Regions from separate parts of the Xanthomonas sontii genome, predicted to be linked through region 2. Evidence: predicted binding sites of a transcription regulator. Region 2 holds the regulator's gene; the other holds the start of a gene.

Region 1 (8,088 bases), 1.5 Mb from region 2:
GCCGTGGCGGCGTCTTGTCATACCGTTGAAGAATTGCAGGCGGCCCAGCGCATCGGCTGCGATTTCGCGGTGGTCGGGCCGCTGGCCCCCACCGCCAGCCACCCAGGCGCCGCGCCGCTGGGCTGGGAGGCGTTCGAGCGCCTGCGCGAGCAGGTCGCCCTGCCGATCTATCCGATCGGCGGCCTGGCGTCGACGCACGTCGCCGAGGCGCGCCGCCATGGCGGCCAGGGCATCGCCGCGATCCGCGGGCTGTGGCCGCTGGCGGCCGATGTGGCGTGAGTGGGGCGGAAGCAACCGCTTCCCCTGGTCAACTGTCATGCAGCCGCGAAGTGCGAAGTGGCGTGCTTCCGATGGCGCAATGCGTCGGGACTGAAGTCCCTCCCACCGTGATCCTCCAACGAGGCTGAAGCCGCTCCTGTGCAAGGGGGAGGCGCGTACGCGGAAGCCGCTGTTGCGATTCCCCAATCCCCATTCCCCATTCCCGGCTCCTCAGAAACTGATCCAGAAGCAGTCGTACTGCCGGCGCAGGTCCAGCACGGTGGAGGCGGGGGTGATGCTGCCGGCGAGGGTCTGCTGCAGGCGCAGGCCGGTCGGATGCGGGCGCGATGGTGCCTCGCCACCGTCGGCATCCGCCGCGGCCGACGTGGCCGTTGTCGCGGACGCGGCTGTCGACGACGTACCGGCTGCGGGAGCGGTCGTCCCGCCGGTCTCCGGCAACACCGGCACGATCGCGACCAGGGGGCGGCGCACGATCGCCTCCAGCCGGTCGAAGATGCGTTGCGCGCCGTCGTCGGAAACGCCGTTCCACCAGTACAGTGCCGATAGCCGGTTGACGTCGCGGGCGTCCACGGCACTGCGGATCTGCTGGACCAGCACGCTGAGCCGGCGCACGCACTGCGGCGGTGCCAGGCCGCGGGCATTGCCGCCGACATTGCCAGGTGCGGCCGGTGGCGGCAGGCGATCGATCGCGCCGACGTCCTCGCAGCGGCGATCGCTGAACACGGTGGTGCCGTCGGGCCCGGTGCAACGGTTCACCCGTTGCGCCATGGCAGGCGGGGCGAACACGCATAGGCACAGGAGCAGCAATATCGGCGGAAGGGCGCGCATCGGCGCAGCGTAGCCGCAGCCGGTGTGACCGCGGAGCGAATGCCTTACGAGCGCTGGGATTCGGGATTGGAGATTGGGGATTCGCCAAAGCGAGGCCGCGCGCCGCTGTTACCAATCCCTAATCCCGAATCCCCAATCCCAGCGTTCGGCCAGCGGCCGCGACACTCAGCCGGCGGCGACGTCGCCGCGCAGACGTGCCAGGACGTTGGTGGTGGGCTTGGCCAGGTTGAGCGTATAGAAATGCAGCCCGGGGGCGCCGCCGTCGACCAGGCGTTGGCACAAGGTGGCGACCACGTCGGCGCCGAACTCGCGGATGGCCTCGGCATCGTCGCCGTAGGCCTGCATGCGCTTGCCGATCCAGCGCGGGATTTCCGCGCCGCACTGCTCGGAGAAACGCCGCAGCTGGCTGAAGTTGGAGATCGGCATGATGCCGGGCACGATCGGGATCTGCACGCCGAGCTTGCGCACCGCGTCGACGAAGTGGAAGTAGGCGTCGGCGTTGTAGAAGTATTGGGTGATGGCGGCATCGGCGCCGGCATCGACCTTGGCCTTGAAGTGGCGCAGGTCGCTGAGCGCGTCGTGGGCCTGCGGGTGCGTCTCCGGATACGCGCCCACTTCCAGATGGAAGGCGTCGCCGTGCTCGGCGCGGATGAAGGCGATCAGGTCGGCGGCATAGCGCAGGTCGCCCGGGTGGCCCATGCCCGACGGCAGGTCGCCACGCAGCGCGACCAGGCGGCGGCAGCCGATGGCGCGGTACAGCTTGAGCAACTCGCGGATCTCCTCGCGGCTGCCGCCCACGCAGGACAGGTGCGGCGCCGCCTCGAAACGGTGGTGCTGCTTGAGGTGGCGCACGGTCTCGGAGGTGTAGCTCAGGGTCGAGCCGCCGGCGCCGAAGGTGCAGGAGACGTACTCCGGGGCGTAGGCCTTGAGCCGCGCGGCGGTGCGGTCGAGCTGCGCGCGCTGTTCGTCGGTCTTGGGCGGATAGAACTCGAAGCTGATGGCGGTCATGGGCGCAACGCAGCGGGCGGTGTGGCGAGTATATCTCTTCATCCGGATGGATGTGCAAGAGGTCGCGACCGCGCGATCGCCGCGTCGCCCGGGGGCGGCGACGCGCTTCCCGCGCGGCGCGGCGGTGGGCGCGCCGCGTCCGCTCCCAGGCTCAGCGCTTCCACATCCGCGCCTGCCGCGGCGGCAGACTGAAGGTGTAGCTGCCGCTGGAAATACGCACCACGCTGCCGGAACCCAGCGCATCGGGGTAGTCGACGTTCCAGCGCAATACGCTGCCGTTCATCGGTACCGCGGCGGTGACGGTATTGCCGCACTTGTTGATGCCGACGATGCCCAGGTCGCCGCGGCGGAACAGCAGGTAGCAGGCGCCGTGCGCCAGCACCTGCATGTCGCGGCCCTGTGCGGCGTTGTGGAACCCGACCATGCGCTTGAGGTCGTCGCGCTGGTAGGCGTTGACCCAGCGGTTGTCGCCGCTCTCGTTGTTGTCCGAGTACACCATCGGCACGCCGCCGTCGCGGCCGAGCAGGTAGGCGTAGGCCAGGGTCTCGTCGACCGGGTCCATGATCGCGTAGCGGAAGCCGGCGTTGTTGGGGATGTCGTGGGTGATGGCGAAAGTCACCGCGCGCGCACCGGGCAGCGCCTGGCCGTAGGCGCCCGGATCCACCAGCAGGTCCATGCTGCCGCCGTAGGCGAAGGCGTTGCGCACCGAGTTGAACAGCGGGAAGTCGTAGGCCGCGTGCGGGGTGGCCTGCAGGTATGGCGCCAGGAACTGGTCGTAGTCGGAATTGCCGCTGCCGCCACCGGTGATCACCTCGCCGAACACCATCACCCCGGAGCGCACCTGCGCATCGAGCACCTTGTTCAAATGGTCGAAGGTCATGTGCTTGGCCGCATCGATGCGGAAACCGGTGACGCCCAGCGCCTTCAACGCCAGCAGGTAGTTGCGCTGCTGCTGCACCACCCAGTCGTTGCCGACCAGATCCGGCAGGCCGGGATCGTTGCCGCCGCCGCAGATGCGGTAGGTGCGTACCTGGTAAGGGTCGTTGTAGTTGGTGATGCATTGCGCCGGGCCGAAATCGTTGGCGCTGAGGAAATTCTGCGAGAGGTCGCCGAACAGTCGCAGCGACGCATAGCGCTGCGGATTGGCGGCGTACTGGCCGAGCACCGCGCTGCCCGGGTAGTTCAGGTCCGAGCGCGTGGCCGCTTCGTTGGCCATGTGGTTGAGCACCACGTCGGCATAGGTTTCCACGCCCACCGCCTTCAGCGCCTGCACCATGCTGGCGAAGGCGTCGGTGTCGCCGAGCGGGTTGTCGATCAGACGCATGTCCTGCGGCTGGTAGCGCGCCCACCAGGCGTCGCCCTGCGAGCGGTAGGCCGGCGCCACCAGCACCTTGCGGTAGCCGGCAGCGGCGATCTGCGCGGCACGCGCTTCCACGGTGGCGTAGGGCCAGTTGAAGGCATGCAGGATGACGTCGGCCTGGGCGCTGGCGGTGGCCAGGAGCAGCAGCAGGCCGACCAGCAGGCTGCGCCAGCGGTGCAGGTGCAGCAGACGATTTGCAGCGGATGGGACGCGCATCGTTCGATCTCCTCGGTGCGTGGGCGCAGGCAGGACGCCTGCAGGACAGGGGCATGACGTCGCCGCGGGGCTGGCGTGCGGCCGGAGGATGCTAAGCGCGCATCGCGGCGCAACATGCGCGCGCTACATACGTATTCATGGCGACAGCGTACGAAAGCGGGATCGGCATCCGTTTCCGCTCGGGAGCGCCGTGCGCGCTGCATTCATGGCACATGTCGCATCGCGGCCCATGCGCTTTGCTACAGTCGCCGCCCTCACCTGTCGACGCGGAGCCGCACCATGACCAGCGCAGCCTTCTATCCGATCGGAACCCCCGGCGTGCCTTGGGGCGCCGCCGAGAAGGCGGCCTGGCTGGCGGGTCAGCCGCGCCGGCGCAGCTACCAGGACGAGGTGGTCGCTGCCATCGAAGGCCTGCGCGGGCAGTGGGAGGTGGTCGCGTACGGGGAACTGGCGTACGCGCAGGAGCGCTATCCGCTGCTGGCCTTGCGCAGCCGCAACTGGGACGACGCCTTGCCGTGCATGCTGGTCACCGGCGGCGTGCATGGTTACGAGACCAGCGGCGTGCACGGCGCGCTGCAGTTCGCCCAGCAGCATGCCGAGGACTACACCGGCCGCGCCAACGTGCTGGTGGCGCCGTGCGTGAGCCCGTGGGCGTACGAGCGCATCCACCGCTGGAACGCCGATGCGCTGGATCCCAACCGTTCGTTCCGCGCCGACAGCCCGGCGCAGGAATCGGCCGCGCTGCTGCGCCTGGTGGCGCCGCTACGCGATCGGGTGCGCATGCACATCGACCTGCACGAGACCACCGACAGCGACGAGTCCGAATTCCGGCCGGCGCTGGCCGCGCGCGATGGCATCGCCTACGCGCCGGGCGGCATTCCCGACGGTTTCTACCTGGTCGGCGACAGCGAGAACCCGCAGCCCGCGTTCCAGCAGGCGGTGCTGGCCGCAGTCGCACAGGTCACCCATATCGCGCCGGCCGACGCCGCAGGCGAACTCATCGGCACGCCGCTGGCGGCGCCGGGGGTCATCAACTACCCGGTGAAGCGGCTGGGTCTGTGCGCAGGCATCACCGACGCGCGCTACACCACGACTACCGAGGTGTATCCGGACAGCGCCAGCGCCACGCCGGAGCAGTGCAACGCCGCGCAGGTGGCGGCGGTACGCGCGGCGATCGACTACGCCTTGGCGCATCCGTAGTCGCCAGGTGGATGCACGATTTGCAGCACACCTGTCACGCAGCCGCGACGAGCGACGCCCGCTGGGTACCCAACCTTGCACGGCGTCGGGACTGAAGTCCCTCCCACAGTGCACCCAGTCGAGGTATCGCAAGTTCCGCTGAGCGCTGTTCCGCATGGCCTTGCGCCACAGGCTGCGACGGCGGCAGCGGTGGGCACCGACCCCGCCGCGCGCTACGCTTGTGGGCCCTCGTTTGCCATGCACCCCATGTCCATCGTCCTCACGCCGTTTGCCCGCACGCGTCTGTTCCCGCGCGATGGCCGCCGCAATGCGATCCAGGACTGCACGCCCGAGCAGTTCGAGCAGCACCTCAACGCGCACACGCCGCTGCAGGTGCTGGACGGCTACGCACCGTTCTGCAAGTTGCACGTGCACCGCAACTGGACCTCGACGCGCTGCCTGACCGTGCCGATCACCGACGCCAACCGGCGCCTGCTGCGCTCGGGCTACGAGGCGCGCAGCCGTGAAGAACTGCCGGTCCTGGTGCGCTGGTTCGAAGGGGTCGAGCCGCCGGTGGCCGAGTACCTGCTGCCGATCCTCTACAGCCGCGAACAGCTCGCGCACGAGGGCGCGCCGATCGAGGCGGACTGGGGCGTGGTCGGTTGCCTGTATACCGCCGAGCCGCAGGAGATCCCGATGGCGCCGATCACCATGCTGCGCAATGCGCTGGGCGTGGAGGAGGGCGGCTCGGGCGTGCCGCTGGATCGCGACGCCTATCGGCGCAGCGTGGCGTTCTGGGAGCACAACGCCAACTGGCGGCCGTAAGCGCGGCCAGACACGGTCCGCGCCAGTGACCTCGCCGGACACCCATCGCGGTGCGTGCGGCGGCGGTGCGTGCGCCGCATGTTACCGCGCGCAGGCGTGATCGCCCCGGACGCGGTCACGCATTCGCGCAGCCGCCTTCACGCATCCCTGCATGTTGCCGCCGCCGGCCCGCCGTGCTGCATCCGTGCACGCGCTTGTGCACTGGCGCATAAGTGCTGAACAGAACTGCGCGCAGCCGCGCGTTCTCGCCGCGACGCCCTGTCCGTTCATCGGCATGACGCGCAACGACTATCAAGTTTGCGGACGGCGGGACGATAGCGAGAGGGTGGGTCGCCATGCAGCGGCGCCAGGACGCAATGTCCGGCCGCGCATGGTGGCCCGGTGGGGAAGGTGCCTCGGGCAGGTCATCGGCAGCGGACACGGCGCACTCGTGCCGCGCGCCGTGGCGGGCTGCCGCGTGGGGGCGTTCCCCGCGACCGTATTCCCTCCCCCACTTGCCAAGGAAGTCGTCATGTCCACTCCGTCGCCGCATCGCCGTCGCGGCAGCGTCGCCAAACGCCTGATGCTCGGTACCGGCCTGCTTGCGCTGGCCTGCTTCGGCCTGACCGCCATGATCATCTACTGGCGCAGCAGCGAGGCGTTGCTGTCGACCTCGCGCAGCAGCATCGAGAACCTGGCGCAAGTGGAGGCGCAGCGGGTGTCGCGCGAAATCGGCGTGGCCTTCGACGCCAGCGACGCGCTGGCCAACAGCTTCCGCGTGCAGCACGCCGCCGGTCTGTCGCGCGCCACCGCCACCGCGGTGCTGCGCAGCCAGCTCGACGCGCATCCGCAGTGGCTGGGCATCAGCACCATGTGGGAGCCGGACGCGTTCGACGGCAACGACAAGGCCTTCGTCGGCACCGAGGGCCATGACGCCACCGGCCGCTACATGACCTGGTGGTCGCGGCAGAACGGCAAGCTGGTGCGCGAGGCGCTGCGCGACTACGAGAAGCCGGGCGACGGCGACTGGTACCTGCTGGCGCGCAACACGCACAAGCCGGTGGTGATCGAGCCCTACTACTATCCGGTGGCCGGCAAGGACACGCTGATGACCACGCTGGCCACGCCGATCCTGGAGAACGGCCGCTTCCTGGGCGTGGTCACCGTCGACTTCACCCTCGATACCCTGCAGCAGCGCATCGCCGCGCTGCGGCCGATGGGCGAGGGCCATGCCAGCCTGCTGTCGCCGTTGGGCATGGTGATGGCCAGCCGCGATCCGCAGCAGGTCGGCAAGACCCGCAGCGATGCCTGGTCCAAGGACATGCTGGCGCGCGTGGCCAAGGGCCAGGTGGTGTTCGACCATCGCCGCGCCGACGGCGAGGATGCGTTGAACGTGTTCGTGCCGCTGAAGATCGGCGATGCGCCGCAGACGTTCGCGCTTGGCGTCTCGGTGCCGTACGCGCTGGTCATGGCCAAGGCGCGTGCGCTGTTGTGGACCATCGCCGCGGTCGGCCTGCTCTCGGCGTTGTTGCTGAGCGGCGCGCTGTACATGCTGCTGCGCCGGCAGGTGCTCGACCCGCTGGCCGAGGCCGTGCGCGTGTCTTCGGCGGTCGCCGCCGGGCGCCTGGACAGCCAGGTCCGGCATCGCCGCGACGACGAGCTGGGCCAGTTGCTGGATGCGATGGGCAGCATGCAGACGCAGTTGCAGGCGGTGATGCAGGCGCAGGCGGAGATGGCGCAGCGCCACGACGCCGGCGAGATGAGCTACCGGATGGACGCCGAACGTTTCCCCGGCGAGTACGGACGCATGGTCCATGGCACCAACGCGCTGGTGGCCGCGCACGTGGACGTGCAGCGGCGCCTGGTCGAGGTGATGTCGCAGTACGCGATCGGCAACATGCAGGTGGACATGGAACCGCTGCCGGGCGAGAAGGCCGCGATCACCGAGGCGATGCGCACCACCAAGCGCAGCCTGCAGGCGATCAACCAGGCCATCACCGAACTGGCGCAGGCCGCGGCTTCCGGCGATTTCTCCCGGCGTGGCGACGCCGAGCGCTTCCAGTACGACTTCCGCGGCATGGTGGTCGGGCTGAACCGGCTGATGGAGCTGACCGAAGGCAACCTCTCGGCCTTGTCGGCGCTGTTGCGTGCCGTGGCCCAGGGCGACCTCACCGCGCGCATGCACGGCGAATTCCATGGCGTATTCGCGCAGATGCGCGACGATGCCAATGCCACGGTGGAACAGCTGACCGGCATCGTCGGCCGCATCCAGCAGGCCACCACCGCGATCAACTCCGCCGCCAGCGAGATCGCCGCCGGCAACGACGACCTGTCGCGTCGCACCGAGCAGCAGGCGGCCAATCTGGAAGAAACCGCGGCCTCGATGGAGGAGCTGACCTCGACGGTGAAGCAGA
Region 2 (8,088 bases):
GCGGATCAAGGGCGTGCGCCGCAAGCTGACCCAGGACATCGGTTTCCTGGTGCCGCCGGTGCACATCCGCGACAACCTGGAACTGCCGGCCAACGCCTACCGCCTGCTGGTGCACGGCGTGCCGGTGGCCACCGCCGACATCCACCCGGACCGCGAGCTGGCGCTGGACCCGGGCGGCGCGCTCGGCAAGATCGACGGCATTCCCGGCAAGGACCCGGCGTTCGGCCTGGATGCGATCTGGATCCAGCCGCACCTGCGCGCCCAGGCCGAGACCATGGGCTATACCGTGGTCGACCCGGCCACGGTGATCGCCACCCACCTCTCGCACCTGATCCGCGAGCACGCCCCGGAACTGCTCGGCCACGAGGAAGTGCAGCAGTTGCTGGCGACCCTGGCCAAGAGCGCGCCCAAGCTGGTCGAGGACCTCACCCCCAAGGCGCTGCCGCTGTCGGTGGTGGTGCGGGTGCTGCAGAACCTGCTCATCGAGAAGATCCCGGTGCGGCAGCTGCGCAAGATCGTCGAGGCCCTGGTCGAGCACGCCCCGCAGAGTCAGGAACCCGGCGCGCTCACCGCCGCCGTGCGCAACGCCCTGGGCCGGTTCATCGTCCAGGAAATCGCCGGCATGGCCCCGGAACTGCCGGTGTTCACCCTGGCCCCGCAATTGGAACGCGTCTTGCAGGACTCTACCCAGGGCAATGGCGCGGCGCTGGAACCCGGACTGGCCGAACGCTTGCACCAAAGTCTGGCGGACTGCGTGAGCAAGCAAGAGGCGCGCAACGAACCGGCGGTGGTGCTGGTGCCGGCGCAGGTCCGCGCCGCCCTCGCCCGCCTGGTCCGCCACAGCGTCCCCGCGCTGTCGGTCCTGTCCTACAGCGAAGTGCCGGAGGACAAGCGGCTGAAGCTGGTGGGCACGATCAGTTGAGATGACGGGAAACGGGAACAGGGAATGGGGAATCGCACCCTTGCCCCGGCAGCGGAGAGAGCAATGAACACGATCACGAAAAACCGGACACGACACCGCGGCCCGCCACGTATCGGCACCGATCACGCATCCATTCCCCATTCCCCACTCCCCATTCCCGGCTCCCACCCATGAAGATCAAACGCTTTGTCGCCCCCGACATGCGCACCGCCTTCCGGATGGTGCGCGACGAGCACGGGCCGGATGCGGTGATCCTGTCCAACCGGCGCACCGACGAGGGCATCGAGATCGTGGCCGCCAGCAACTACGACGAGGCCCTGGTGCAGCGGGCGCTGGATGCGGTGCGCCCGGACGAGGCGCCGCGCGCCGCCGCGGCGAGCCAGGCGCCGGCCGCTGCGGCCCCGCGTGCCGCACGCGGCGACGCCGCCGCCAGCCCGGCGATGGCGATGATGGCCGCGATCAGCGAGCGCCGCGGCGGTGCCGCGCCGGCCGCCCCGGCCGCTTCCCCGGCACGGCCGCTGACCCAGCCGGCAGCGCTGGCCGCCTCGGCGATGCCCGCCGCGGCCGCCCCGGCTGCCGCCGCACGCCAGGCCGCCCCGGCCAAGGCCGCAGCGCCGGTCACCGGCCGCGCCGAGTTCAGCATCCCCGAGGACGTGTTCCGCAACGCCCCGATCAGCGTGCCCATGCCCAGTCCGTTCGCCGCCGCCGCCGCGGCGCCGGCCGCCGAGGCCGTGCCGGCCTGGCGCGACGACGTGCCCGCGGTGGCGCTGACCCCGGTGGCGAGCCCGGCCCCGGCCGCGCCCGTCGCGACCGCCGATGCGCCGGCCGCTGCCGGGATCCCGGCGGCCGCGGCGCTGGCGGCGGTGCCGACCTTCCCCGCCCCGCAGAACGACGAACAATTGACGCAGCTGCGCGACGAACTGTCGCTGATGCGGCAGATGATCGAGCGCGAGATGAACCGCCTCACCGACGAGCGCCTGCGCGGCTCGCCGGTCCGCGCCCAGGCGCTGGAGCTGATGGACGACTACGGCTTCGACAGCGGCATCACCCGCGACGTGGTCATGCAGATCCCCGCCGACCTGGAGCTGCACCGCGGCCGCGGGCTGATGCTGGGCCTGCTGTCCAAGCGCCTGCCGATCGCCGCGCTGGACCCGCTCGAGGAAGGCGGCGTGATCGCCCTGATCGGCCCGACCGGCGCCGGCAAGACCACCACCATCGCCAAGCTGGCCTCGCGCTTCCTGGAGCGCCATGCCGCCCGCGACGTGGCCCTGGTCACCACCGACACCATCCGCGTCGGCGGCCGCGAACAGCTGCACAGCTACGGCCGCCAGCTCGGCATCGCCGTGCACGAGGCCGACAGCGACGCCGCGCTGCAGCAGCTGCTGGAGCGCCTGGCCGACTACAAGCTGGTACTGATCGACACCGCCGGCATGGGCCAGCGCGACCGCGCCCTGGCCGCCCAGCTGCACTGGCTGCGCGCCTCGCGGGTGGTCCGATCCTTGCTGGTCCTCCCCGCCAACGCCCATTTCTCCGACCTGGACGAGGTGGTGCGCCGGTTCGCCGGCGCCGACCCACAGGGGGTCATCCTGACCAAGTTGGACGAGACCGGGCGGTTCGGCAGTGCCTTGTCGGTGGTCGTGGACCACCGCCTCCCCATCACCTGGGTGACCGATGGACAGCGCGTGCCGGACGACCTGCACCGCGCCAACGCCGCCAGCCTGGTATTGCGCCTTGAAGATTTGCGGCGCGCTGCCGATAAGCCCTGTACTCCGGAGCAGACCCATGCCGTCGCGTGACTACGTCAATCTGACCAATGCCTTCCCCCTGTCGGCGACGCGCAGCGAACCGCTGGGTCCGGTGCGCACCATCGCCGTGACCGGCGGCAAGGGCGGCGTGGGCAAGACCAACATCTCGGTCAACCTGTCCATGGCGCTGGCCGACATGGGCAAGCGCACCCTGCTGCTGGACGCCGACCTGGGCCTGGCCAACGTCGACGTGTTGCTCGGGCTGACCCCCAAGTTCACCGTGGCCGACCTGGTCGCCGGGCGCTGCACCCTGGAAGAGGTGCTGATCGACATGCCCAACGGGCTGATGGTGGTGCCCGCCGCCTCCGGCCGCCGCTACATGGCCGAGCTGCCGCCGGCCCAGCACGTCGGCCTGGTCAACGTGTTCTCCGAGCTGCAGCGCGAGCTGGACGTGATGATCGTCGACACCGCCGCCGGCATCACCGACAGCGTGCTGACCTTCTGCCAGGCCGCGCAGGACGCGGTGGTGGTGGTCTGCGACGAGCCGGCCTCGATCACCGACGCCTACGCCCTGATCAAGGTCCTCTCGCGCGAGCGCGGCGTGGACCGGGTGCAGATCGTCGCCAACATGGTCCGCGACCTCAACGAAGGCCGCCTGCTGTACGACAAGCTCAGCCGGGTCTGCGAGAAGTTCCTCGGCGACGTGTCGCTGAACTACCTGGGCTGCGTGCCGCAGGACGACTGGCTGCGCCTGTCGGTGCAGCGCCAGCAGCCGGTGGTCAAGGCCTACCCGTCCAGCCCGTCGGCGCAGGCGATCTCCGAGATCGCCCGGCGCACCGCACGCTGGCAGGCGCCGACCGCCCCGCGCGGCAACGTCGAGTTCTTCGTCGAACGCATCATCCAGCGCGGGGTGGCCGCATGAACGCCGCCGCCCACTACCGCGCCGTCCAGCGCAACAGCGCCAACGACTACATCACCCAGCACTCGGACCTGGTCCGGCGCATCGCCCACCACCTGGCCGCGCGGCTGCCGGCAAGCGTCGAGATCGACGACCTGATCCAGGCCGGCATGATCGGCCTGATCGAGGCCTCGCGCAGCTACGACGCCGAACAGGGCGCCTCGTTCGAAACCTACGCCTCGATCCGCATCCGCGGCGCGATGATCGACGAGATCCGCCGCGGCGACTGGGTGCCGCGCTCGGTGCACCGCCGCGCCCGCGACGCCGCCTCGGCGATCCGCAAGATCGAACAGAGCACCGGCCGCGCCGCCGCCGCCAACGAAGTGGCCGCGGCGATGGACATGCCGCTTCCCGAATACCTGCGTTTGATGGAAGATGCCGCCCGCGGCCAGGTGCTGAGCCTGGAGTCGCGCATCGAGGACCATGGCGAGCTGGATACCATCGCCAAGGGCGGACCCAATCCGCAGCAGATGCTCGAGCGCAGCGAATTCGGCCGCGAGCTGGGCAAGGCCATCGCGCAGTTGCCCGAACGCGAGCAGTTGGTGCTGTCGCTGTACTACGAGCAGGAATTGAACCTCAAGGAAATCGGCGCGGTGCTCGGGGTCAGCGAGTCGCGCGTGTGTCAGATCCATGGCCAGGCCACGGTACGGTTGCGCGGACGCCTGAAGGCGTTCGAGGTCGCCGATGCCGGTCTGGAAGACGAAGAATAGGAACCCTTAGGAGTCAGTGGTGAACAAGAACATGCGGATTTTGATCGTGGACGATTTCTCGACGATGCGACGCATCGTCAAGAATCTGCTCGGCGATCTGGGCTTCACCAACACCGCCGAGGCCGAAGACGGCAACAGCGCCCTGGCCGCGCTGCGCTCGGCGCCGTTCGAGTTCGTGGTCACCGACTGGAACATGCCGGGCATGACCGGCATCGATCTGCTGCGCAACATCCGCGCCGACGACAAGCTCAAGCACCTGCCGGTGCTGATGGTCACCGCCGAGGCCAAGCGCGAGCAGATCATCGAGGCCGCGCAGTGCGGCGTGAACGGCTACATCATCAAGCCGTTCACCGCGCAGACGCTGCAGGAGAAGCTGGGCAAGATCTTCGAACGCCTGGGAGCGACCGCCTAAATGGAAGCCACCGCCGAACGTACCGCCCTGATCGAACGCCTGCAAGGCGCGCTGGACGCGCTGGAGAACGGCGACGAGGCCGGCTGGCGCAGGGAGATCGACACCCTCGCCGCCTGGCGCACGCGGCCGATGATGCAGGGCCTGAGCCGGCTCGCGCGCGATCTGGGGCAGGCGCTCGGCGAACTGCCGGTGGTGCCCAGCGAGGCCGGCGAGCTGGACGACGCCTGCTCGCGCCTGGACCACGTGGTGGAGATGACCGAACAGGCCAGCCACCGCACCCTGGACCTGGCCGAGGAATGCCGTGCGCTGGCCGACCAGCTCGCCGCCGGCGGCCTCAGCGGCGACCAGAGCGAGATCCTCGACAAGATCCGCCACAACCTCACCGAAATGGCCCTGGCGCAGAGCTTCCAGGATCTGACCGGGCAGATCATCCGTCGCGTCGCCGGCATCGTGCGCCGCGTGCACGAAGGCTTCGGCGCGCTGGGTCTGCCGCCGAAGGAAGAAAACAAGAAGGCCGACGGCAGCCTGGCCGGCCCGGCCCTGCCCGGCCTGGACCGCCACGGCGTATCGCAGCACGACGCCGACGACCTGCTGTCCGGATTGGGACTGTAATGCCATGAGCGCCGTACCCGACGACATCGCTGCCGACTTCATCATCGAGGCCCAGGAGATCCTGGACCGGCTCGGCGAGCAGCTGGTGTCGCTGGAGCAGGCGCCCGAGGACAGCGGCCAGCTCAACGCCGTGTTCCGCGGCTTCCACACGCTCAAGGGCGGTGCCGGCTTCCTGGCGATCAACGCCATGGTCGAGCTGTGCCACGCCGCGGAGGAAACCCTGGGCATGGCCCGTGCCGGCCAGGCCACCCTGCAGGCGCGGCACTTCGACGCCGCGCAGCAGTCGCTGGACTACCTGCAGTCGATGCTCGATGCCTTCGGCAGCGGCCAGGAGCCGCCGCGCGCGCCGCCGGAGCTGATCGCGCAGTTCGACGCGCACGGCGACGACGCACCGGCGCCGGCACCCGCGAAGAGCGCCGCGCCCGCGCCCGCCGCCGTCCCGGCCACCGCCGCGGCCGCGGGAGACCTGATCAGCGACGACGAATTCGAAGCGCTGCTGGACCAGTTGCACGGCGATGCGCCGCCGACGGCCACGCCGCAGGCGCTGCAGCCGGCGCCGCGCGCGCCCAGCGCCGCGCCCAAGGCCGCGGCCGCCCCGGCCAAGGCCGCCGAGCCCGAACACACCGTGCGCGTGGACACCAAGCGCCTGGACGCGATCGTCAACCTGATCGGCGAACTGGTGCTCTCGCGCAACCGCCTCAAGACCCTGCGCGTGCGCCTGCGCGACGAGGAGCTGGACCGCGCGGTCAGCAGCCTGGACATCGCCACCGCGCGCCTGCAGTCGGCGGTGATGCGCACGCGCATGCAGCCGGTGGGCAAGGTGTTCTCGCGCTTCCCCAAGGTGGCGCGCGACGTCGCCCGCTCGCTCAACAAGGAAGTGGAGCTGGAACTGATCGGCGCCGACACCGAGCTCGATCGCAACCTGGTCGAGGCGCTGGCCGATCCGCTGGTGCACCTGGTGCGCAACGCGATCGACCACGGCATCGAAGCCCCGGCGCTGCGCGAAGCCACCGGCAAGCCGCGCGGCGGCCACGTGCGCCTGTCGGCGCAGCAGGAAGGCGACTACGTCAGCATCGAGGTGCAGGACGACGGCGCCGGCATCGACCCGGAACGGCTGCGCGCCAAGGCCCGCGAGAAGGGCCTGATCGACCCCGAGGCCGCCGCCCGCCTGACCACCGAGGAATGCCTGCACCTGGTGTTCCTGCCCGGCTTCTCGACCAAATCCGAAGTCACCGACATCTCCGGCCGCGGCGTCGGCATGGACGTGGTGCAGTCGCGCATCCGCGAACTCAGCGGGCAGATCCAGATCCAGTCGGAACTGGGCCGCGGCAGCCGCTTCCTGATCCGTGTGCCGCTGACCCTGGCGATCCTGCCGACCCTGCTGGTGCAGGCCGGCGATACCGTCTACGCGCTGCCGCTGGCGCGCGTGGTGGAAGTGCTGCACGCCCCGCGCCGCTCGCTGGGCTGGTTCGACGGCCGCGCCGTGCTCGACCGGCAGTCGCACACCCTGCCGCTGGTGGACCTGCGCCAGTGGCTCAACATCGACGCCCCGCAACTGCCGCTGCTCACCGTGGTGGTGCTGCAGGCCGGCGAATCGCGCATGGGCCTGGTCGTGGACCAGGTCCGCGGCCGCGAGGAAGTGGTGATCAAGCCGCTGCCGCGCTCGCTGCGCGGCCTGCCCGGCTACGCCGGCGCCACCCTCATCGGCGATGGCCGCCTGGCGCTGATCCTGGATGTGGATGGCTTGAAGGCTTGAGGGCCGGGATTGGGGAATGGGGAATGGGGAATCGCAGGAGCGGGTTCCCTGGCGCTTCGTTTTCCCCTGATTCCGCCGTAGAAGCGGCTTCAGCCGCGACGCGGTGAGGCTGGGATTCGGGAATCGCAACAGCAGCTCCCGTGTACCTCACCCCCAATGTGGGAGCGGCTTCAGCCGCGACGCGATAGAGCCGGGATGAGCGGTTGGCGTGCGCGCGCTTTTGCGATTCCCGAATCGCCATTCCCGAATCCCGGCTTCATCGATTCCCCATTCCCCATTCCCCATTCCCGGCCGCCAACCCATCAAGTCCCCCGCCCCCTGGCCGATACCTCCTGCATGGACAAGCTCAGTCTCATCGGCCTGCTGTTGGCGATTCTGTCGCTCATCGGCGGCAGCATCCTCAAGGGCGCCGGCATTTCGGCGCTGTGGTCGCCGGCTGCGTTCGTGATCGTGATCGTCGGCACCGTCGCCGCGATCCTGGTGCATACCCCGCCGTCCGTGTTCCGCCGTGCGTTCCAGATCGCCAAGTGGATCCTGTGGCCGCCGCCGAGCGATCGCCAGGCGTTGCTCAAGCAGATCGTGGAATGGAGCAACATCGCGCGCCGCCAGGGCCTGCTCGGGCTGGAGAACCAGGTGCCGCAGCAGCAGGATCCGTTCGTGCGCAAGGGCCTGCAGATGCTGGTGGACGGCGTGGAGCCGGAAGCGATCCGGCACATGCTGGAGATCGACCTGGAAGGCCAGGAACATTGCGACCTGGCCGCGGCCAAGGTGTTCGAGGGCATGGGCATCTACGCGCCCACCCTGGGCATCATCGGCGCGGTGCTGGGCCTGATCGCGGTGATGAAGAACCTGGCCGACCCGAGCAAGCTCGGCCACGGCATCGCCGCCGCGTTCACCGCCACCATCTACGGCATCGCCTCGGCCAACCTGCTGTTCCTGCCGATGGCCGCCAAGCTCAAGAGCGTGATCAAGC

Evidence for each region. The regulator FliA, encoded in region 2, starts transcription of late flagellar genes. The targets are predictions, from matches to a motif close to TAAAGTTTNNCNNNCNNNGGCCGATAA.
Region 1: a site for FliA is predicted at 5,987-6,013, ahead of RAB70_RS20860 (methyl-accepting chemotaxis protein). Genes of this name have one in related genera too.

Annotation. Positions count from the first base shown of each region.
Region 1 is NZ_CP132342.1:4,905,086-4,913,173, reverse strand. It holds gene RAB70_RS20890 (Nudix family hydrolase) at 1-279, shown strand, start outside; gene RAB70_RS20885 (DUF4124 domain-containing protein) at 490-1,107, opposite strand; gene metF (methylenetetrahydrofolate reductase [NAD(P)H]) at 1,273-2,115, opposite strand; gene RAB70_RS20875 (alpha-amylase family protein) at 2,267-3,637, opposite strand; gene RAB70_RS20870 (M14 family metallocarboxypeptidase) at 3,971-4,891, shown strand; gene RAB70_RS20865 (DUF3228 family protein) at 5,138-5,695, shown strand; gene RAB70_RS20860 (methyl-accepting chemotaxis protein) at 6,207-8,088, shown strand, end outside.
Region 2 is NZ_CP132342.1:3,364,157-3,372,244, forward strand. It holds gene flhA (flagellar biosynthesis protein FlhA) at 1-922, shown strand, start outside; gene flhF (flagellar biosynthesis protein FlhF) at 1,093-2,718, shown strand; gene RAB70_RS14180 (P-loop NTPase) at 2,705-3,589, shown strand; gene RAB70_RS14185 (RNA polymerase sigma factor FliA) at 3,586-4,335, shown strand; gene cheY (chemotaxis response regulator CheY) at 4,355-4,747, shown strand; gene RAB70_RS14195 (protein phosphatase CheZ) at 4,748-5,359, shown strand; gene RAB70_RS14200 (chemotaxis protein CheA) at 5,364-7,115, shown strand; gene RAB70_RS14205 (flagellar motor protein) at 7,452-8,088, shown strand, end outside.